Regions from separate parts of the Acidovorax sp. GW823-FHT01C06 genome, predicted to be linked through region 3. Evidence: predicted binding sites of a transcription regulator. Region 3 holds the regulator's gene; each other region holds the start of a gene.

Region 1 (7,371 bases), on a different contig from region 3:
AGGCCATGGGCGCCAGCGTCTGCCCCACCGTGCATCGGGTCTCATCACCCGGGCCCTGGATGCGGTGCGCGGCGGTCACGCTCACGGCGGTGATCCGCTGGGGGCGGTCCGTGGTGTTGCGCACCTCGTAGGCGTGCAGGTAGTCGGCGAATGCACGTTCCAGGTCGGGGTGGTCGGGAATGTCGGCCACGCCCCCCGCCGGGTTGTCCAGCGGGACATCGCTGGAGGGCACCGCGATCGCCTGTCCGCCCCACGGCATGCACAGCAGCGCCGCGCAGGCCAGCAGCCCCGGCACGATGGCGCGGACCACGCCGTGTCCCGCGTGGCGCAGCAGGTGGCGGGCCGCGGCGGCCAGGAGCAGCACCAGCACCAGCAGCCCCCATTGCGACAGCGTGGGCACGGCGGCCGGGGCCGCCAGCGGGGCATAGGCCACCGCGCCCACGGGCGCGCCCTGGGCCCAGGCGGCGGGGGCTGCAGCGGCGGCGGCCCACAGCAGGGCGATGCGTGGGGCGGTTGCGGGGTGACGGGAGGGATGGTTTTTTTGCATGAAATTGCCTTGTAGCGCTTGTTTTAAAAGGGTGATTAGCTATTGTTTTGGGAGTGACGCGCGAGCCCTGCGACGGGACCCGGGCCGCCGTCGGTCAAGGCCAAGCCCACGCTGCGCCGGTTGGTTGGCCGCGAAAAGGGTGGCGGCGATGCCGCGGACAAGGAACATGGTGGCGCGCACGGAGAAGAAGTGAAGGAGGGCTGCCGCGCATGCTAGGCAGCATTCACGGCGCGGCTTGACTGTGCGTTTCAGGGCGCTTGACTGCCCGTGCCGCCGAGGGATCGGGCAAAAACGGGTGCTACACCCTCAAGCCGCGCAGCCAGTCCGCGTATTCGGCGGTGGTCTGCCCGCTGGCGCCGTCCGGGCCCTTGCGGGGCGCTTGCCAGCCGCGCCCCATGGCACGCACGTCGCTGGGCGTGAGGCCAAAGGTCGTGCGAAAGGCGCGGCTGAAATGCGCCTCGCTGGTGAACCCGGCGCGCGTGGCGATCTCGCCCACCCGCAGCCGGCGGTTGGCCGGGTTGGCCAGCGCGTGGAACGCCCGGGCCAGGCGCTGCTGCTGCACGTAGTGCGCCACGCCGCCCAGCGGCTCGAACAGCCGGTACAGCATGCTGCGCGAGACGCCGAACGTGCGGCTCAGCAGCTCGGGGCTGAGCGGGGCCCCCAGGTGCTGCGCGATGTATTGCTGGATGCGTTCGAGGGTGACACCCTGGATCTGTGGCTCCGCCTGGGCGAGGGTGTCGCGGCCCGGGCGCAGGCAGGCCGCCAGCATCTGCGTGGTGGCCTGCACCACGGCGGGCGCCTCGGGGAGGGTGACGGTGGGCAGCCGCCGATGCAGCGACTGCAGGTAGTCGCTGAGCAGCCCGCCCAGCGCCGTGTGGCCGCGCAGCACCGTGCCGTGCAGGTCGGCCGAGGGGCTGCAAAAGGCCTCGTCGGCGATCTCGCGGGGCACGACGATGGACAGGACGTGCGAGGGGCTGGCGTAGGTGCGCTGCGTGCGGCCGAGGTCGAACACGGTGATGTCGCCCGCGCGCACCTGCATGTCCACGCCGTCGTCGTGCTGGCCCACGAAACCGCCGCTGCGGTACCACTGCACCAGGTAGTGGTTGACCCCGTCGCGCGCCACGCGCGGCGTACCGCGCGAGAACTGCTGCCGGCCAAAGCGCAGGTCGCCCACCAGCAGGGCGCCCAGGTGGCTGGCGGTGACCGATGCACTGAAGCTCTCCAGCGGATCGCGGTCCAGCGGCGCGACATCGAAGACCACCGAAATGCTGCTGCGCCAGGCCTCGAAGCGCTCTTCGCCGGAACCCTGGTCGGTGGTGAAAACTGTCGATGGCAGGGCGTGCGGCGTGGACATGGCGGCGCGATTATGGGGGCGGGTGCTGCAGTGCACCAGCGCAGATTGCCCGCCCTCGCGCCCAGGCCTGCGGCACGATTCCTGCTGGAGAAAACGTGAACGACGTAGTTGCATTGCAACTTGGTCATTTATTTTTTTACTGTGATGTATAAAATGGACGCCATGCAAACGCAGCCCCCCAAAGCCTCGTTCAAGGAGCAGATGCACCAGGCGCGCGAGGATGCCATCCTCCAGTCCACCTGCCAGCTCCTGGGCGAAAAGGCCTTCGACGCCATGACCATGGACGATGTGGCCAACGCCGTGGGCATTGCCAAGGCCAGCCTGTACAAGCACTTTTGCAGCAAGGAAGAGCTGTGCAGCGCCGCCATGGTGCAGATCCTGGCGCGGGTGCGGGCCTATCTGGCGGACCTGCCCGCCGAAACGCCACCCCTCGAAAAGCTCCATGCGCTGGTGCGCTGGTCGCTGGAGCGCCTGCTGAGCAATGAAATGCCGCTGTTGCCCAGCCGCAACTCCACGCTGCGCGCGGTGCTCATGGCCAACAAGGACTATCTCAACGGCCTGGTGGCGGTGAGCGACCAGATCGGCGAATGGATCACCCAGGCCCAGGCCGAGGGCGTGATCAACCCCACGCTGCCACCGCTGGTGGTGCTGTACACCTTGTATGCGCGGGCCTGTGACCCGGTGGTGAGCTTCCTCAAGGAAGGCGGCCAGTATTCGGATGCGCAGATCGTGGATCTGGTGGTGCGCACCTGTTTCGACGGGCTGGCTGCGCGGTAGCGGCAGCCCGTTCCGGCGTTTCGCACCTCGCAAGAAAGCCCGGCATGCCGGGCTTTCTTGTCTTGTGGGCGAAAAACCCTGCCGAGGCAGGGCGCGGCCTGCGCCGGGCGGCGGGGCTCAGCGCACGAGCAGCACGGGCACCTTGCTGTGGGCGAGCACCTGCGTGGTGACCGAACCCATGACCAGGGTGGCCAGGGCTCCGTGGCCGTGGGAGCCCATCACCAGCAGGTCGAACTTGCCGCTGTCGGCCACCTTGGCGATGTTCTCGCCCACCGTGCCGACCTTGACGCTGCGCTTGGCCTCCACACCGTGGCGCGCGAGAAACTTGCACACGGGCGCCAGGATTTTCTCGGCTTCTTCGGCGTGGTAGTTCTCCACGACTTCCTTGCCCAGGGCCGCGCGGGCACGCGCGGGCAGCGGGGCCTGCACGGTGAGCACCGTGTACTGGTGGTTGCCCCCCAGCAGTTCTTCGTGGGTGGCCAGGTAAGCCAGCATTTTCTTGGTGTAGGCGCTGCCGTCGACAGCAAGCAGGATGTTCATGGTGTTCTCCGAAAAGGAATGGGTCAGACTAACGTGCGCGGACTTCTGTTGTCTTGACCTGGGTCATGTTTTTTCCTCTGCACTGCGGGGCGGCAGGGCCCCGTGCGCCGATCATAAGGTGATGCAGCACTGCGCCTGGAACGCCGCCTGCTCGCCCTTGCGCGCATAACCCAGCGGATTGGCCACGACACGGCACTGCCACGGCGTGCCGTCCTCGCGCAGGCCCCGTGCCGTGTAGTCGCTCGGGGCATGCAGGTGCCCGTGCAGCCACAGCTGCGCGCGGGGCAGCAGGGCGTCCAGCGCGTTGCAGAAGCCCGCCGTGCCCGGCACCATGCCGTAGCGCGGGTCGGCACTGCGCAGGCTGGGCGCGAAGTGCGTGGCCACGACCGTGGGCCCGTCGAACGGGACCGCGAGCGCGTCGCCCAGCCACTGCTGGCAGACCAGGGCCTGGTCGCGCACGGCCTCGGCGAGGAACGGCTGCGCATGGCGGGTGCCGCCCGTCTTGCGCAGATAGAAATTCGCCGCCCGGAAAGCCTTGTCGCGCAGCTTCAGGCGCCTGGCCAGGTCGGTGGTGCCTTCATGGTCCGCCAATGCGTCGAAATCGCTCCAGAGCGTGGTGCCCACGAAGCGGACACCTTGAAGAGTGGCCACCTCCCGCTCCAGCCAGGTGATCCCCAGCCGTTCGCAGGTCCTGCGCAGCCGCTGGTGGGCCGCATCGAAATCCTGCGCGTCGTATTCGTGGTTGCCGGGCACGAAGAGCACCGGCGTGGGCCAGCCCGCGTACGGGGCCAGGGGCGAGAACCGGGCGAGGCCGAAGTCATCGTCCTGCAGCAGCGAGCCCTGCTGGTAGGAGCCCACGTCCCCCGCAAGCACCAGCACATCGGCGCCGGGGGCCGGTTCGGGGATGAAATGGGGGTGCGCCTCAAGGTGCAGATCGGACAGCAGCTGGATGTTCATGGAGCGCGCAGTCTACGGGCTAGGGGTGGGACGGGGCGAATCGAATGCCGTGGCGGCACCCCGAAATGCGCCAGATCCCGCCGCAAGGCACTGCCGCGGCAGGCCGCGCTGGGGTGGGTGGGGGGATGCCCGCGCCCGGGCCTCACGGTTCGGGAAAGGTACGGCGCGCCGAGCGCGCCAGGGCGTGCAGCAGCCAGGTCATCGCCGCCTGCTGCGGGCCGCGGCGGCGCCACAGGGCATCGACGTGCACGGGCGGGACGTCCAGCGGCAGGGCCCGTTGCACCAGCGCGTCGGAGATGCCCGTGACGGGCACGAAGTGGCGCGGCAGCACCGTCAGCAGGTCCGAACCCGACACCACGCGCCCGGCGGTGAAGAACTGGTTGACCGTGATCACCACCTTGCGCTCGCGGCCTAGTGAGGCCAGCGCCTCGTCGATGAAACCGAAAGGGCGGCCGGAAAAGCTCACCAGCATGTGCCGGGCAGCGCAATAGGCGTCCAGGGTGAGCGGCGCGTCCGCCAGCGGGTGGCCCTGGCGCATCACGCACACGTATTCCCCGTCGTAGAGGCGGCGGCTCTCGAACGCGACCGCCCCGCCCGACTGCGCGCGTGCCGTGAGGTCCGCCAGCACGGCCGGAAAGTAGCCCACCGCCATGTCGGCGGCTTCCTCGTCGAGCAGGCGCCGGGGGTCGCGGGTGGTCAGGGGCAGCACCCGGATCGAAATGCCGGGGGCCTCGCGCTCGATGATCTCCACGAGGGCGGGAACCAGCGTGGCCGCCGTGGCATCGGCCATGGCCAGCACAAAGGTGGACTCGGCCGTGGCGGGCTCGAAGCGCCCCGGCGCCAGGGAGTCCTGCAGATGGGCCAGGGCCTCGCGCACGGGGGGCCACAGCGCCAAGGCGCGGGGCGTGGGCTCGACCCCCTGGCCGCTGCGCACCACCAGTTCATCCCCCAGCACGTCGCGCAGCCGGCGCATGGCATTGCTCACGGCGGGCTGGGTGATGGACAGCTTGTGCGCCGCGCGCGTGAGGCTGCGCTCGGCCATCACCTCGTCGAAGACGCGCAACAGATTCAGGTCCAGCGAGCGGAAGTTCAAGGGTGTCATGGCAATTCATCACCATTATGAATATCAATGATTCAAAATATAAACTTGAACATGCAAAGGGTAAACCCTAATATCACCCCATCGCCCGGCAATCTCGCCACAAGCGTTAGAAAAGGGAAACCGAAATGACCAGCTTTGCACACGTTGACTACCCCACTGAACACCCCGGCGTGGTCCGCGCCGAAAACGCCGCCGCCGCTCTGAAGAGCGTGGCCGCCAACTTTGACGGCGCCCGTGGCGCCGCCACCCTGCTGCTCGCGGCCGTCGTGTCGGCACTGCTGGTCGTGGCCAACCAGGTGATCGACACCTGGAGCGAAGGCCACCTGCTGGCCGCGTGGATGGTGCTGTGGCTGGTGGCGTTCGCCGCCCTGGCCCTGCTGACCGCCCCGGCACGCCGTGCTGGCGCCGCTCTGCGCGTGGCAGGGCGCGCCTGGGCGGAAAACCGCCGCCGCGCCGCGGACGACGAGCGCACCTGGCAAGTCGCCATGAAGGATCCCCGCATCATGGCTGAACTGAACCACGCAATGGGCATCCCCACGGTGAACGATATCCGCACGTACTACTGAGACCGCGCTGCGCGGCCGGCGCGGCAGTCCCGATCCCCTTGAAGCCGTGGCGAACGCTCGCCACGGCTTTTTTCATGGTCCGGCTGTCCTGCGCCTGGCCTGTTTCCCCCCCTGGCGCCGGCCCATGAAAAAACCGCCCGTTCGGCAGAAGGGGCGGTTTCTCGGACTGGGAAGAACAGGGTTTTATGCAGCCAGGCGTTTTTCCAGCAGGGCCTTGGTATCCAGCAGGGCCGTGGGCAGGTGGTAGGCCAGTTGCTCGAAGTGGGCATCGTGCAGCTTGAACTCATCGGCCCAGGCCGCCTTGTCGATGCTGGTCACGGCGTCGAACTTCTGGGCGCTGAAATCCAGACCCGTCCAGTTGATCTCGGCGTACTGGGGCGCCACGCCGAACATGGTTTCCTGGCCTTGGGCCTGGCCTTCGATGCGGTCGATCATCCACTTGAGCACGCGCATGTTGTCGCCGTAGCCGGGCCAGACGAACTTGCCGGCCTCGTCCTTGCGGAACCAGTTCACGCAGAAGACCTTGGGCACGGCCTTGCCGGTGGCGGCGATCTTGCCTTCCATGTTCAGCCAGTGCTGGAAGTAGTCGCTCATGTTGTAGCCGCAGAACGGCAGCATGGCGAAGGGGTCGCGGCGCACCACGCCCTGGGCCCCGAAGGCGGCGGCGGTGGTCTCGGAGCCCATGGTGGCGGCCATGTACACGCCCTCCGTCCAGGTGCGGGCTTCCGTCACCAGCGGCACGGTGGTGGAGCGGCGGCCGCCGAAGATGAAGGCGTCGATCGCCACGCCGTTGGCGTCGTCCCACTGCGCATCGAGCGCCGGGTTGTTGGTGGCGGCCACCGTGAAGCGCGAGTTGGGGTGGGCCGCCTTGGCGCCGGTTTCCTTGGCGGTCTGGGGCGTCCAGTCCTTGCCTTGCCAGTCGATCAGGTGGTCCGGGAGCTTGCCGGTGTCCTTTTCCATGCCTTCCCACCACACGTCGCCGTCGTCGGTCAGGGCCACGTTGGTGAAGATCACGTCCTTGTCCAGGCTCTTCATGCAGTTGGGGTTGGTGTGCATGTTCGTGCCGGGGGCCACGCCAAAGTAGCCGGCTTCAGGGTTGATGGCATACATCTTGCCGTCGGCATGGGGCTTGATCCAGGCGATGTCGTCACCGATGGTGGTGACCTTCCAGCCGGCAAAGCCTGCTTCGGGCGGCACCAGCATCGAGAAGTTGGTCTTGCCGCAGGCGCTGGGGAAGGCGGCGGCCACGTGGTACTTCTTGCCGGCGGGGTTGGTCACGCCCAGGATGAGCATGTGCTCGGCCAGCCAGCCCTGGTCGCGGCCCATGGTCGACGCGATGCGCAGGGCCAGGCACTTCTTGCCCAGCAGCGCGTTGCCGCCGTAGCCCGAGCCGTACGACCAGATCTCGCGCGTTTCGGGGTAGTGCACGATGTACTTGACCTTGGGATTGCAGGGCCAGCTGGTCGTGTCCTTTTCACCTTCGGCCAGGGGGGCGCCCACGGTGTGCATGCAGGGCACGAACTCGCCT
Region 2 (7,371 bases), on a different contig from region 3:
CGTGCGCGCCCTCACGCACGAGCTCAAGAGCCCCGTGGCCGCCATCCGGGGCGCGGGCGAACTCCTGCAGGACGACCTGCCCGCCGCGGACCGCGCCGAATTCGCCACCCAGGTGGTGCAGCAAAGCGAGCGCCTGCAGCGCATCATCGACCGGCTGCTGGAACTGTCCAAGCTGGAGCAACGCCAGCACGCCGAAGGCCGCGCGCCCGTGGCGCTGCACGACTGCGCCGAGGCCGCCATCGCCCAGACCCGCGCCCGCGCGGGGCAGCGCGGCATCACGCTGGCGCTGCAAGGGCACGGCACCAGCGGCCCGTGGGAGGCCGAACTGGTGACGCTGGCGCTCACCAACCTGCTGGACAACGCCATCGACTTTGCCCCGCAGGGCAGCACCGTGCAGGTGGAGCTGGAAGGCAGCTGCGTGGCCGTGCAGGACAGCGGCCCGGGCGTGCCCGACTACGCGCTGCCGCGCCTGGGCGAGCGCTTCTTCACCACGGCGCGCCCGGGGGGCGAGCGCAGCGGCTCGGGCCTGGGCCTGGCCATCGTGCGGCGCGTCATGGCGCTGCACGGGGGGCAGCTGGTGGTGCGCAACACCGCACCGGGGCTGCGCGCCACGCTGGACTTTGCCGCGGCCTAGCTCCGCTGGCGCAGGTGCACGGCCACCCCCGCCACCAGCAGGGCCAGCGCCACCGCATCCACCCGCACGACCACGGCCAGCGGGGCGCCCAGGCCGCTGCCCCGCTGCAGCCACGCCAGGAGCAGAAAGGACACCACGCTCACCAGCCCCGCCACCAGGGCCAGCCGATGGAGTCCGGGGCGCATGGCGGCATACCCCATGAAGGCGGCCAGCAGCCCGAACAGGACGGCCCGGTGCCGCAGCAGCAGCTCCAGCCCCGCATCCGGCACCGGGGTGCCGTACAGCTGCGCCAGCCTGCCCGCCCCCAGCACCCCCACCACGGGCAGGGCGTGGACCACCGCCACCACCCCCAGAATCACCGCGACCACATGGCGCATGCCAGCCCCTTTGTTGTGAAGCGGTGGTTGTAGGCGCAAGGGGCGCGGCCGTCGATGACCTGGCAGGTCATGGCGGCGCGGCACCAGACTTCACACTGGCCTCACAAACTTCATAGCGCCCTCACACCGGCCCACAACACTGCCTCCACAACATTCACTTGTGGAGGACCTCTTGTTCAAGCACCCCCTGTTCACCAAACTGGCCGCGCTCGCGGCCGTCACCCTGCTGCTGCTCCTTGGCCTGGGCATGATCGACAACGTGGTGCGCGACCGCCAGCGCTACCGCAGCCTCACCGCGCAGAGCGTGGCCGACAGCCTGGCCGGGCCGCAGACGCTGATGGGCCCCATGATCCACAGCGCCTGCGTGGAGACCTGGGACGTGGAAACCGGCAAGGGCGACGAGCGCCGCATGGTGGAGCAGCGCCGCGAGTTCCTGCTCACGGCCATGCCCGAGCAGCTCAAGCTGAGCACGGGCGCGGCGATGGAGGAGCGCGCGCGCGGCCTGCACAAGGTGAACACCTACAACCTCAAGGCCCACGTCACGGCGCAGTGGGGGTCGCTGGCCAGCCTCGAGCCGCAAAGCACCATGAAGAACTCGCGCATGCACTGCGGCGCGCCCATCGCGATGATGGCCGTGGGCGACGCGCGCGGCATCCGCACGGCGCAGCTCACGCTGGCGGACCAGGCCCTGGCCCTCAAGCCCGGCACCTTCCACCCCACCTACAGCCGGGGCCTGCACGCCGTGCTGCCCGAATCGGTGCGCGGCAAGGCCGATGGCCTGACCGCCACGCTGGACCTGGAACTGGTGGGCACCGAGCGCCTGGCCATCGTGCCCCTGGGGGGCAGCACCGAGGTGGTGATGACCAGCAGCTGGCCGCACCCCTCGTTCGCGGGGCGCTTCCTGCCGTCGGAGCGGGAGGTCAAGAAGACCGGCTTCTCGGCGCAATGGCGGCTGTCGTCGCTGGCCACCACGGCGCAGGCCGATGTCGCCCACGGCAAGCGCATCTGCCTGGGGGGCGCGGACGACGGTGCCCGCGGCGACGACGCGCCCTCCGGCGCCACGCCGGGCGACTGCGCGGACAGCTTCAGCGTGGCCTTCGTCGACCCGGTGAACCCCTACTCCCTCTCCGACCGCGCCACCAAGTACGGCGTGCTGTTCATCGCACTCACCTTCGTGGCCGTGGGCCTGTTCGAGCTGATGAAAAAGCTGCGCGTGCACCCCGTGCAGTACCTGCTGGTGGGCAGCGCGCTGTGCAGCTTCTTCCTGCTGCTCGTGAGCCTGTCGGAGCACCTGCCGTTCGGCGCCTCCTACGCCGTGGCGGCGACCGCCTGCGTGCTGCTGCTGGCCTACTACGCCAGCCACATGCTGGGCAGCCTGGCGCGCGGCATTCCCCTGGGGGCCGGCATCGCGCTGCTGTATGGCCTGCTGTACCTGCTGCTGCAGCTGGAGCAGACGGCGCTGGTCGTCGGTGCCATCGCGCTCTTCCTGGTGCTGGCGGCCGTGATGGTGCTCACGCGCAAGGTGAACTGGTACGGGCTGTCGCAAGGCGGCGCGCCAAGCCGCCCCACCCCGCCCGCCGCCCGCCCCACCGCCCCCCGCGCGGAGGCCGCATGAGAACGCACACCGCGCCGACAGCCTGGGCGCAGCACTTGGCAGACCCGGCGGCATGCACCGGCGCACCCGTGCCCACGCTGACCCCGGCGGAAGCCGAGCGCGTGCAGCGCCACCGCGACCAGCTGACGGCGGCCCTGCGGGCGCAGGACCGGGCGGCGCTGCTCAGCGCCAAGCAGCACGTGCTGGAAGCGGCCTACCACCCGTGCGGCGCCCCCGATGCGGCCTGCGACCCCACCGACTCCCCCGCCTTGCGCAGGGCGCTGCGCGACCTGTCATGGCGCATGGCGGGCCTGCTGCTGCCGCGCAGCCCGCGGCACTGAGTGCCCGGCGCCGGGTTCTTGATGAAAATAGCCGCCAACGCTTGATTGGCAAGCGCTGGCAGCTATCAAAACAAAAGCGCATTACCCATCCCGGCCATTGCGGCTGGCCGGGCCTGGCGCACCGGCAGGCGGGAGAAAGGTCAGGCCACCGCTTCCCGCGGTGCGCAGGCGGCGGCGGGCGATGGAGCCCCGGCATCCTCCGAGCAGGTCGCACCGCCGCATCCGTGGATCAGCTCGCCCGGCAGCGCCCCGGGGGCGTGCACCACGCCCGAGACGGGGTCGAATCCCACGCGGCGCAAGTGCAGGGCCAGCGCGGCATCCATGCTCTGCGCATGCTGCGGAAACCACAGGGCCAGTTCGCTGGCCATCACGCGCAGCACCGCGAGGTCGCCCTGCTGCGCACGCGCGGTGCCTTCACGCATCACCTGCAGCACCACCCGGTGCTGCATGCTGTGGCAGTTGCCCGATGCGAAGCGCGTGGAGGCCATCCAGGCGTCCTCCTGCGCGAAATGGTGGTCGGTGTGCTCCACCAGCGCCTGCCAGGCAGCCAGCAGGCGCGCGTCGTCCGCGCCATCGACGGCGGCCAGCAGGTCGACGAACTCACGGTGGGTGTCGTCCATCAGGGCCAGGTCCAGGGCCAGGGCGTCGGACCATTCGAGTTGAGCCATGCAAATCCCCTTGTGCACCAGGTCAAAGACAGGGGAGCGAGGTTAGTTTTTCGCGGCGGCCCGCATATTGATGCAGGTCAGGGTTCCGCCCCAGGGCCGCGGCCATCCCCATGAAAAAAGCCCCGCACGGGGCGGGGCTCCTGGGTGGGCGCGGGCCGGGGCCCTGCGCGCTCAGCTCTTGCCGTACATGCGCTTCATGTCATCCACGCACTTGGACTTCAGGTCGCCGGACATCGCGTCGCAGCGCTCCTTGGCGGCCTTGTAGGCGGCATCGTTCTTTTCGGCGTTGGCATCCTTGCGGGCCTCGGCCACCGCCGCGTTCTTCTCGGCGGCGTTGTCCGCGGGCTTGGCCTGGGTCTCGGCCACCTTGGCATCTTCCTTGGCCTTCACGCGGGCTGCCTTCGCATCCTTCTCGCACACGTCCTTGTCATTGCCCTTGAGGTCGTCGCACTTTTCCTTGGCGACGCCGTAGGCCGCATCCGCCCGCGCGTCGGCGACCTTGCGGGTGGCCTTGGGGCTGGGCTTGTGCTGCGCGTCGAGCTCGGCCTTGGCCACGTCCTCGGCGCCCTTGGCCTCCTTCACACAGATGTCCTTGGCGTTGCCTTGCAGGCCATCGCACTTTTGCTTGCTGGCCTTGTAGTCGGCGGAAATGCGTTCCTTGCCAGCCTTGTATTCGGCGTCCGTCAGCGCGAAGGCGGAAGTGGCCAGCAGGCCGGCTGCGACAGAAGCCATCAGGGTGCGGGTGAATTTCATGGGTTTCTCCTCGATCGGTAATGGATAGAAATAGGAAGGGAGGGGCCGGGAAACGAAGGGGCCGTGGCCTCAGTCGTTGAAGCGGAAATCGGGGTGGCGGGCCTGCCAGTCGCTGAGCTGCTTCTCGGCCACGTCGCGGGCGATGCCCTGGCGTTCCTGCAGCTTGCCCAGGAACTGTTCGCGCTTGCCGTCGATGACGTCGAAATCGTCATTCGTGAGCTTGCCCCACTGCTCGATCATTTTTCCCTTGAACTGCTTCCAGTTGCCCTTGACGGTGTCTTCATTCATGGCGTGCATCCTCGAAAAGATTTCGCGTCAGCCATCCACCCGGAATGCGTGGAACAGGTGCGTGATGCGATGGGATTGACTCTAGAAATGATTCGCGGCGGGGACCGTAGGCCATGCCACGCAGCACGCGTCAGCACAGGACTACGGCGGCTGAAGGACAGGGCGCGGCGGCGAGGGCGGCTCCCCTCGCCAGCGGCCAACAAAGTGTTGCAATTTGCCATCACTGCTCCACTGTTACGCGCGGCCCCTTCCCAGCAAGCTGTTTCGTTTGGTAACGCTTGTGTTTCCACGCCGCAACGGCATGTGGTGAAGTCCTGAAATGCGCTGGTTTTGAACGCGCACCTTCACCCCCCACGATCCATGCACACCACCTCCGAGGCGCCTCCCGCAACGCAGACTGCGGGCGAGGCACAAGACAGCCCGCGCCACCCCGCGCCGGCCGCCGTTTCTTCCCAAGACACGAAGAACCCCCTTCCCCTGCTGGCCGGGCTGGCCGCATCCGCGGCGCTGGCGGCCTGCGGCGGTGGCGGAGGTGGCGGGGAAGAGGGCACGACAGCCAGCCCGGGCGCCGGTTCCGCGCTGCCCGGCGCAACCCACACGGCGCCGCTGACGGACGCGGAGGCCGCGCGCTTCCTGCTGCAGGCCCAGTTCTCCGCCTCCACCGCGGACATCGCCGCCCTGCGCTCCACCACCTACGCCAGCTGGCTGGAGAGCCAGTTCGGCGCCCCCCCGTCGCTGAGCGGCTGGGACTGGCTGAACCAGCGCGGCTACGCCGACGTCAACAAGGACACGGCCTACTACGACAACACCTACCCGGGCGACTACATGATCTGGCACCAGCTCCTGCAGTCCAGCGACGGGGTGCGCAAGCGGGTGGCGCTCGCGCTGTCGGAGATCTGCGTGGTGTCGCTCTCGGGCCTGGACCTGAGCTGGCGCAGCCATGCCCTCGCGTGGTACTGGGACCAGCTGGTGGCCAACGCGTTTGGCAACTACCGCAACCTGCTGCAGGACGTGACGCTCAACGCGGCCATGGGCTACTACCTCAATACGCGCGGCAACCAGAAGGAAAACGCCGCCACCGGCCGCCAGCCCGACGAGAACTACGCGCGCGAGGTGATGCAGCTCATGTCGATCGGCCTGGTGCTGCTCAACCCCGATGGCACGCCCCAGCGCGACAGCGCGGGCAAGCCCATCGACAGCTACACGCAAAGCGACGTGACCAACCTGGCGCGCGTGTTCACCGGCTACGACTACGACCAGTCGCAGAACACGCCGACCACCGTGCCGGGAACCACGCGCGTCGTGCCCGGCACCACCTTCGCGCGCCTGCCGATGGCGCTCACCGAGTCGCGCCATTCCACGCTGGCGGCCTCCTTCCTGGGCACCACCATCCCGGCCAACACGCCGGGCGCGGCGGCCCTCAAGACGGCGCTGGACACCCTGTTCAACCACCCCAACGTGGGCCCGTTCATCGGCAAGCAGCTCATCCAGCGGCTGGTCACCAGCAACCCCTCGCCCGCCTATGTGGCGCGCGTGACCGCCGCCTTCAACAACAACGGTGCCGGCGTGCGCGGCGACATGCGCGCGGTGGTCCGCGCCATCCTGCTCGACGACGAGGCGCGCGCGCCCGCCGGCCTCGCCCAGCCCGGGTTTGGCAAGCTGCGCGAGCCCATGCTGCGGTTTGTCCAGTGGGGCCGCACCTTCGGGCTGGAGTCGGCCCAGGGCAGCTGGAAGATCGGCAACTTCAGCGACCCGGGCTCGCGGCTGGGGCAAAGCCCGCTGCGCTCGCCCTCGGTGTTCAACTTCTTTCGGCCTGGCTACATCCCGCCGTCCACCGCGCTGGCGGCCAATGGCGCGGTGGCGCCCGAGTTCCAGCTGGTCAACGAAAGCAGCGTGGGCGGCTACCTCAACTTCATGCAGGGCGTGATCCGCAACGGCATCTTCGTGAACGCGCCGGAGCTGCCCCACAACGCCAGCACCGCCAACAACGGCTTCGACCTGAAGGCCAGCTACGCGCAGGAACTGGCGCTGGTCGCCGACGCGGACGCGCTCGTCGCGCGCATCAACCTGCTCATGTGCGCGGGCCAGCTCTCGGCCGGCACCGTCAAGCTCATCACCGATGCGCTCAAGGCCACCAACGTCACCGCGGCCAGCGCGGACAACGTCCGGCGCGACCGCGTGGCGGCCGCCGTCTTCCTGGTCATGGCCTCGGCCGAGTACCTCATCCAGAAATAAGCAACAAGCCCGGACCGCACCCGAGAAGCCACGCCATGCACCTGCTTCAACCCGAACTCCACACCCGCCGCGCGTTCCTGCGCCGCTCCACCCAGCTGGGCCTGGCGGGCACGGCCCTGCCCTTCGCGATGAACCTCGCCGCGATGGGCGAGGCAGCCGCCTTCGCGGCCAACGACTACAAGGCCCTGGTCTGCGTGTTCCTCTATGGCGGCAACGACTACGCCAACACCGTGGTCACCTACGACGACGCCAGCCACGGCCGCTACAGCGCCATCCGCGGCAGCATCGCGCTGCCCAAGGCCTCGCTCACGCCCACGCTGCTCAACCCCTCCACGCCGCTGCCCGACGGGCGCCAATACGCGCTGCACCCCGCCATGACCGGGCTGGCGGGCTTGTTCAACAGCGGCAAGGCCGCCGTGCAGCTGAACGTCGGCCCGCTGGTCGTGCCCCTGACCCGCGCGCAGTACAACAGCCCCGACCG
Region 3 (7,371 bases):
GTGACTTCACCAGCAATTTCTGGTCGGTCTTTGTGACCACGCTGACCCTGGTCGGCATCATCGCCTGCGGCATCCTGCTATGGATGGCAGGCCGCAAGAAGGTGATGGCCACGGCCGACAACACCACGGGCCACGTCTGGGACGAGGACCTGGTCGAGATGAACAACCCCCTGCCGCGCTGGTGGGTCTGGCTGTTCGTCATCACCATCGTCTTCGGCTTCGGCTACCTGGCGGCCTACCCAGGCCTTGGCAGTTTCACCGGCAAGCTGAACTGGACGCAGAAGGGCGAATACGAAGCCGAGATGGCCAAAGCCAAGGCTGAACTGGAGCCGCTGTATGCCCGTTTCGCCTCGATGAAGCCGGAAGACGTGGCCAGGGACCCGCAGGCCCAGGCCATTGGCGAGCGCCTGTTCATGAACAACTGCGCTCAGTGCCATGGTTCCGACGCGCGCGGCAGCAAGGGTTTCCCCAATCTGGCGGACGGTGACTGGCTCCATGGCGGGGCGCCCGAGAAGATCCGTGAAACGATCGAGAAGGGCCGTGTGGGCAACATGCCTCCCATGGCGGCCGCAGTGGGCACGCCCGAAGACGTGCGCAACCTGTCGCACTATGTGCTGAGCCTGTCGGGCAGCCCGCACGATTCGCTGCGTGCTTCGCTGGGCAAGTCCAAGTTCACGGCATGCGCGGCCTGCCATGGCATGGACGGCAAGGGCAACCAGGCGCTGGGTGCCCCCAATCTGACCGACGACGTCTGGCTGCATGGCTGGGGCGAGGCGGCCATTACCGCCATGGTCAACAACGGCAAGGTCAACCAGATGCCGGCCCAGGCCGACAAGTTGACGGAAGCGCAGATCGGCGTGCTGTCTGCGTACGTATGGGGCCTGTCCAACGGCAAGCAGGCTGCCGCGGTGCGCTGATCCGGGCCGGGTGGCGCGCCCCCTGGCGCTGCGCCCGGCTTTTTGCCCCATTGCTGAAGACACACCAAGCCAATAGGTCGACACCACCATGAAGCCACCCAGCGGGCCAGCCCGCAAGGTCATTCCGATTGCACCGGTTGCATCCGATGCCTCGTCCGAGGGCGAGATCGTCTCCTTGTACGAAGCGCAGAAGAAGATTTACCCGCGCTCCATCAGTGGCCTGTTCGCACGCTGGCGCTGGGGCATGGTGTTTCTCACGCAGCTGGTCTTTTACGGCCTTCCCTGGTTCGAGTGGGGGCAGCGCCAGATGGTGCTGTTCGACCTGGGGGCACGGCGGTTCTATATTTTCGGGCTGGTGCTCTATCCGCAGGACTTCATCTATCTCACGGGCCTGCTCATCATCTCGGCGCTGTCGCTTTTCCTGTTCACGGCCGTGGCGGGGCGGCTGTGGTGCGGTTTCGCCTGTCCCCAGACGGTCTACACCGAAATGTTCATGTGGATCGAGCACAAGATCGAAGGCGATCGCAGTGCCCGGTTGCGGCTGGACAACGGGCCCTGGAGCTTCGAGAAGATCCGCAAGAAGTTTCTCAAACAGGTGGTATGGATCACCGTGGCGCTGTGGACGGGGTTCACGTTCGTGGGCTATTTCGTGCCCATTCGTGAGCTCGGCGCGGAACTGCTGGCGCTGCAGGGCAACTGGCAGATATTCTGGGTGCTGTTCTACGGCTTTGCCACGTATGGCAATGCGGGCTACATGCGCGAGCAGGTGTGCAAGTACATGTGCCCCTACGCGCGCTTTCAGAGCGCGATGTTCGACCGGGACACCCTGATCGTGAGCTATGACGTGGAACGCGGCGAGCCGCGCGGCCCGCGCAACAAGACGATCGACCACAAGGCCAAGGGCCTGGGTGACTGCATTGACTGCACCCTGTGCGTGCAGGTGTGTCCCGTGGGCATCGATATCCGCAAGGGCCTGCAGTACGAGTGCATTGGCTGCGGACTGTGCGTGGATGCGTGCAACACGGTGATGGACAAGATGCACTACCCCCGGGGGCTGATCCGCTTTTCCACGCAGAACGGCGTGGCGCAGCGCTGGAGCCAGTCGCAGATCCTGCGGCGCGTCCTGCGGCCTCGCGTGCTGATCTACACCGCCGTGCTGGTGGCACTGTGCGTGGGCATGATGGCCAGCCTGGTCACCCGCACGCCGCTCAAGGTGGATGTGGTGCGCGACCGCGCGGCCCTGTCGCGCATCGTGGCGGGCGGCAAGCTGGAGAATATCTACCGCCTGCAGATCATGAACGCCACCGAAGGCCCCCAGCGCTACCGCATCGGCGCCCGCGGCCTGGACGGGCTGGAGGTGGCCTCTGAAGCCGAGGTGGACATTGGCCCCGCGGAGTCCCGGTGGGTGGCCGTGCGCCTGCAGATACCGTATGGCTCCGCGCCCCCGGGCTCCCATGCCGTGCAGTTCGATGTGCAGGCGGTGGGCGCTGCGGCCCATGTGACCGAGAAGTCCGTATTCCTGGTGCCCCGATGAGGCGACGTGCACCCCGGTGCACGGCCCCGGGGACGTTGTATGACCGAGAAGATTTTTGAGGAGCAAGCACCCATGCCATCCAATCCAGCCATCGGCTCCGCCCCCGCCACCGCTGCGCCCTGGTGGAAATTCGGCCACGTCTGGCTGATCATCGCCGGCCCTGCCATCGTCATCGTGGCGGGCTTTGTCACGCTGTGGCTGGCGATTTCGCGGCCAGACCCCGTGGTCGCCGAGGACTACTACCGCCAGGGCATCGAAATCAACAAGACGCTGGAGGCTCCGGAGAAGAGCCTGGCCCCGGCTATGAAGGGCCGCAACCACGCGGCGACACCGGTTCAGGACCAGCCACGCTGAAACCCCTGGCCGAGCAGCGGGTCTGCGCGGCCTTACCAGGAGACAACCCCGATGTGGACGCAACGCCTGATGTGGATTGCATGGCCCGCCTTTCTGATGGCGGGCGCGATGGAGATGCTGGTTTTTGCGATGGTGGACCCGCAGGACCTGCATTGGTTCGGGCAGCCGCTGGCCCTGTCGCGCCAGGGCGTCTACACGCTCGCGTTCTTTGCGTTCTGGGCCATCACCATGGCCTCCAGCGCGTTGACCACGCTGCTGGCAATGTCGCCCTTTGAACTCAACCGCTGCCCCGTGCCCGAAGGCGAGCGCCCTGATGATTGCCGAAAGACATCATCCTGCCCTTGAACAGCGCACCGGCCGGGCTCCGGTGGCAAGGCGTTGCCGGGACGGGCGGACCTGGCTCGCCTTGCTCAGTGGCAGGCGGACTGGTTGTTCACGATGCGCTTGAGCGCGTCGGTCTCGAGGATGCGGACATGGCGCTGCTTGACTTCGACAATGCCTTCTTCCACAAACTTGGAGAAGGTGCGGCTCACGGTCTCGAGCTTGAGGCCCAGGTAGCTGCCGATCTCCTCGCGCGTCATGCGCAGCACCAGCTCGGACTGCGAGAATCCGCGGGCGTGCAGGCGCTGCACCAGATTGAGCAGGAACGCTGCCAGGCGCTCCTCGGCACGCATGCTGCCCAGCAGCAGCATCACGCCGTGTTCGCGCACGATCTCGCGGCTCATGATCTTGTGCACGTGGTGCTGCAGCGCGGTGACCTCGCGGGACAGTTCCTCGATGCGGTCAAACGGCATGACGCAGACCTCGGCGTCTTCCAGGGCCACCGCATCGCAGGTGTGGTGGTCATTCACGATGCCGTCCAGGCCGATGATCTCGCCCGCCATCTGGAACCCCGTGACTTGGTCGCGTCCGTCCTCGGTGGCCACGCAGGTCTTGAAAAAGCCGGTGCGGATGGCATAAAGCGAGGTGAACGACTCACCATTGCGAAACAGCGTGCCGCCGCGCTTCACCTTGCGGCGAACTGCAACGACCTCGTCGATGCGGTGCAGTTGCTCTTCGCTCAGGCCCACCGGCATGCACAGCTCGCGCAGGTTGCAATTGGAACAGGCGACTTTGATGGTGAGCGGGTTCATAGGCACAGGGCGGAGTTAGGTTTCGAGCATACCGCCCGATGGCCGAAGAGGGAGTCTCTTGGAGGGCGGGCAGGCGACTGACATGCATCAAATTGTCGCTGTTCCGGCCACTCCATCACTTGATTCATGTCAAGGACATGGGGAGCAGCTTACGGCACAGTCAAGGTGTACGCAAGGATTCGCCCCATGACCGCTGTTTCGCCTGACCTGCTGCGCCGTTTTGACGTACCAGGCCCCCGCTATACCTCCTATCCGACGGCCGACCGGTTTGTGGAAGCCTTCGGCCAGGAGGACTACGCCCTCGCCCTCGAGCAGCGCCGCATGGGCACCCTGACCAAGGCGCTGCCCTTGTCCCTGTATGTGCACATCCCCTTTTGCGAGTCGCTGTGCTACTACTGCGCCTGCAACAAGATCATCACCAAGCACCACGACCGGGCTGAAGTCTATCTGCGCTATCTCAGCCGCGAGATCGATCTGCACACGGCGCACTGCGGCACGGGCCAGGTGGTGAGCCAGCTGCACCTGGGCGGCGGCACTCCCACCTTCCTGTCGGACGATGGCTTGCGGGAACTCATGGCGATGCTCCAGCGCAGCTTCACCCTGGCGCCGGGCGGGGAGTACTCGATCGAGGTGGACCCCCGTACCGTCAATGCCGACCGGCTTGCCGTGCTCGCGGAGCTTGGATTCAACCGGCTGAGTTTTGGCGTGCAGGATTTTGACCCCGAGGTCCAGAAGGCGGTGCACCGCATCCAGCCCGCCGAACAGGTGTTTTCGCTGGTGGAATCCGCGCGCTCGCTCGGCTTCGAATCGATCAATGTGGACCTGATCTACGGGTTGCCGCGCCAGACGCCGGAGTCGTTCGACCGTACGCTGGCGCAGGTGGTTCAGTTGCGGCCTGATCGCATTGCGCTGTATGCCTATGCCCACCTGCCGGAGCGGTTCAAGCCCCAGCGCCGCATCCTCTCCGCCGAACTGCCCGCAGCCTCCGGCAAGGTGTCGATGCTCTCCCGTTCGCTCGACGCGTTCATGGGCGCCGGCTATGTGTATGTGGGGATGGACCACTTCGCGCTGCCGGAGGACTCGCTGGCCGTCGCCAAGCGGCAGGGCCGCCTGCACCGTAACTTCCAGGGCTACAGCACCCAGCCCGACTGCGACCTGATCGGCCTGGGCGTGTCGGCCATTGGCAGGGTCGGCGCCACCTACAGCCAGAACGCCAAGACCCTGGATGAGTACTACGACCTGCTGAACCAGGGGCGTCTGCCCGTGGTGCGTGGCTTGGCCCTGACGCGGGACGACCTCGTGCGCCGCGCCGTCATCATGTCCTTGATGTGCCAGGGAGAACTGCTGTTCGAGCCCATGGAACAGGCCTGGCTTCTCGATTTTCGGCACTATTTCTCCGCCGAACTGGCGCAACTCGACACCATGGCCGAGCAGGGGCTGGTCAAGGTGAGGCCCGACGGTGTCGAGGTCACGGCCATGGGCTGGTTCTTCGTGCGCGGCATCGCCATGGTTTTCGACCGATATCTGCAGGCAGACCGCAACCGCGCGCGTTTTTCACGCATCATCTGAATCCCATGCTTGCAACGGTTGCCTCGACTGCCTTGTTGATGGGGCTCGTTGGCGGGTCCCATTGCCTGGCCATGTGCTCGGCACCTTGTGGCGCCGTGGTGGGGCAGGGGAGCGCGGGCTGCGCATCCGCCCCCGGCGGCGGGGCGCCGGCGGAGGGGGCTCCCCCGAAGGTGCAGGCGGTGCGGTGGGCACCGCGCGGTGGCGTGGCCCGGCGGGCCGTGGCCTTTCATGCGGGCCGCCTGACAGGATATGCGCTGGCGGGCGGGCTGGCCGCCCTGGCCATGGACAGCCTGGCGTGGCTCACTCAGCAGACCATGGCACTGCGCCCGGCGTGGACCTTGATGCACGTCGCGGTGATGGCGTGGGGGCTGATGCTGATGGTCCAGGCGCGGCAGCCGCTCTGGGTGGAGCAGGCGGGCCGTGGCGTGTGGGAGCGCGTGCGGCCTCTGGTCCGTGCCCCGGGAGGCATTCTTGCCGCGGGGTTTCTCTGGGCGCTGATGCCCTGTGGCTTGCTGTATTCGGCGCTGCTGGTGGCTGCCTTGAGCGGAGGGCCCCTGGAGGGCGCATTGTCCATGGCGCTTTTTGGCATTGGCAGCGGCGTCTGGCTGGTCGGCGGGCCCTGGGCCTGGACGCGGTTGCGGGCCCGGCTCAACACCGTGCGCGCGGACTGGGGGACGCGCGCCGCCGGTGGCCTGCTCTGCGCGGTGGCAAGCTGGGCACTGTGGATGGACCTCGTCTACAAACCCTCACTGTGGTGCCGCTAGCGTGCATTCGGGCCGCGGCGGCCTGAGGGCGAGGCGGTTTCGGTAACCCACATCCCCATGAGGGGGATTGCCCCGCCCCGCGCCTTCGGGCAGGCAAGTGTTGCCGTGCCGCCGCGGCGCGGGTGGGCTCCTTCGACAAGGCCTTCGAACTGGCGATAATCTGTGTAACTATTGGTGGCATTCACGTCTCCATGTTTCGCGCGCCCCGAAGTGAACTCCTCCATCCTCATCGATATCAGCCAACTGCGCGTCGGCATGTACATCCAGCTCGATGTGGGCTGGATGCACCATCCGTTCCCGGTGAGCAGTTTTCGGGTGGCATCGGCGGACCAGATCGCGACGTTACGGGAACTGGGGCTCACCGAGGTGCGATACGTCCCCAAGAAAAGCGATCCGGAGCAAAGAGAGCTGGTTCCGGCCGCCTGGAGCGTGCCGGAGATGACGGTGCCCTCGGCCCAGGGACCGGATGCCCCCGGCGCCACGGCCACCGTGGACCCGGAGGCGCAGCGCCGGCGCGAATTACTGGAGGCGCAGAACCGCACCTTGGCGGCCTGCAACCAGCGGTTCGGAGAGGCCACCCGGCAGTACCAGGCACTCGAACGCGTTGCGTCCGAGCACCCGGACCAGGCCCGCACCAAGGGCGATGCGCTGGTGGCTGGCTGCGTATCGGAACTCCTCGAGAACGGTGACTCCGTCATCCGGTTGCTGTCGGAGGGCGTTGGCGAGCGCAATGCCCTGCACCCCATCAACGTGATGGTGATCTCCCTGCTGCTGGGCCGTGCCCTGGGCATGAAGAGCTCCGAGCTGCATGATCTCGGCATCGCGGCCCTGATCCATGACCTGGGCAAGCTCAAGCTGCCGCCGAACCTGCGCCAGCCCACGCCCTCGATGATCCCCATGGAGCGAACGCGCTACGAGTCCCACGTGGGCGAGTCCGTGGCATTCGCCACGCGCATGGGGCTGCCCGAAGCGGTGCTGACGGCCATTGCGCGGCATCACGAAATGGCCGATGGCAGCGGGTTCCCCCTGCGGCTGTCGGGGCCTGACCTGGGACGGGCGGGGCAGGTGCTGGCGCTGGTCAACCGGTACGACCGCATGTG

The links. Region 3 encodes FNR, which switches genes on or off when oxygen is low (the NO sensors DNR and NnrR bind a similar motif). Its sites were predicted from a motif close to TTGATNNNNATCAA; they were not measured.
Region 1: the regulator FNR is predicted to act here: its motif matches at 3,272-3,285, upstream of AC1RCS_RS00245 (universal stress protein).
Region 2: the regulator FNR is predicted to act here: its motif matches at 3,682-3,695, upstream of AC1RCS_RS01195 (hemerythrin domain-containing protein).

The regions. Positions count from the first base shown of each region.
Region 1 covers NZ_JBXAKN010000001.1:44,653-52,023, forward strand. The annotation lists gene AC1RCS_RS00230 (midcut-by-XrtH protein) at 1-547, opposite strand, end outside; gene AC1RCS_RS00235 (helix-turn-helix domain-containing protein) at 846-1,901, opposite strand; gene AC1RCS_RS00240 (TetR/AcrR family transcriptional regulator) at 2,055-2,678, shown strand; gene AC1RCS_RS00245 (universal stress protein) at 2,796-3,218, opposite strand; gene AC1RCS_RS00250 (metallophosphoesterase) at 3,330-4,175, opposite strand; gene AC1RCS_RS00255 (LysR family transcriptional regulator) at 4,318-5,277, opposite strand; gene AC1RCS_RS00260 (hypothetical protein) at 5,403-5,843, shown strand; gene AC1RCS_RS00265 (phosphoenolpyruvate carboxykinase (GTP)) at 6,027-7,371, opposite strand, start outside.
Region 2 covers NZ_JBXAKN010000001.1:258,543-265,913, reverse strand. The annotation lists gene creC (two-component system sensor histidine kinase CreC) at 1-634, shown strand, start outside; gene AC1RCS_RS01210 (phosphopantetheine adenylyltransferase) at 631-1,011, opposite strand; gene creD (cell envelope integrity protein CreD) at 1,184-2,626, shown strand; gene AC1RCS_RS01200 (hypothetical protein) at 2,623-2,946, shown strand; gene AC1RCS_RS01195 (hemerythrin domain-containing protein) at 3,087-3,614, opposite strand; gene AC1RCS_RS01190 (hypothetical protein) at 3,786-4,367, opposite strand; gene AC1RCS_RS01185 (CsbD family protein) at 4,437-4,655, opposite strand; gene AC1RCS_RS01180 (DUF1800 domain-containing protein) at 5,016-6,890, shown strand; gene AC1RCS_RS01175 (DUF1501 domain-containing protein) at 6,926-7,371, shown strand, end outside.
Region 3 covers NZ_JBXAKN010000013.1:54,331-61,701, reverse strand. The annotation lists gene ccoP (cytochrome-c oxidase, cbb3-type subunit III) at 1-917, shown strand, start outside; gene ccoG (cytochrome c oxidase accessory protein CcoG) at 1,006-2,451, shown strand; gene AC1RCS_RS22175 (FixH family protein) at 2,524-2,805, shown strand; gene AC1RCS_RS22170 (hypothetical protein) at 2,857-3,150, shown strand; gene fnr (fumarate/nitrate reduction transcriptional regulator Fnr) at 3,216-3,938, opposite strand; gene hemN (oxygen-independent coproporphyrinogen III oxidase) at 4,125-5,507, shown strand; gene AC1RCS_RS22155 (sulfite exporter TauE/SafE family protein) at 5,513-6,271, shown strand; gene AC1RCS_RS22150 (cyclic di-GMP phosphodiesterase) at 6,482-7,371, shown strand, end outside.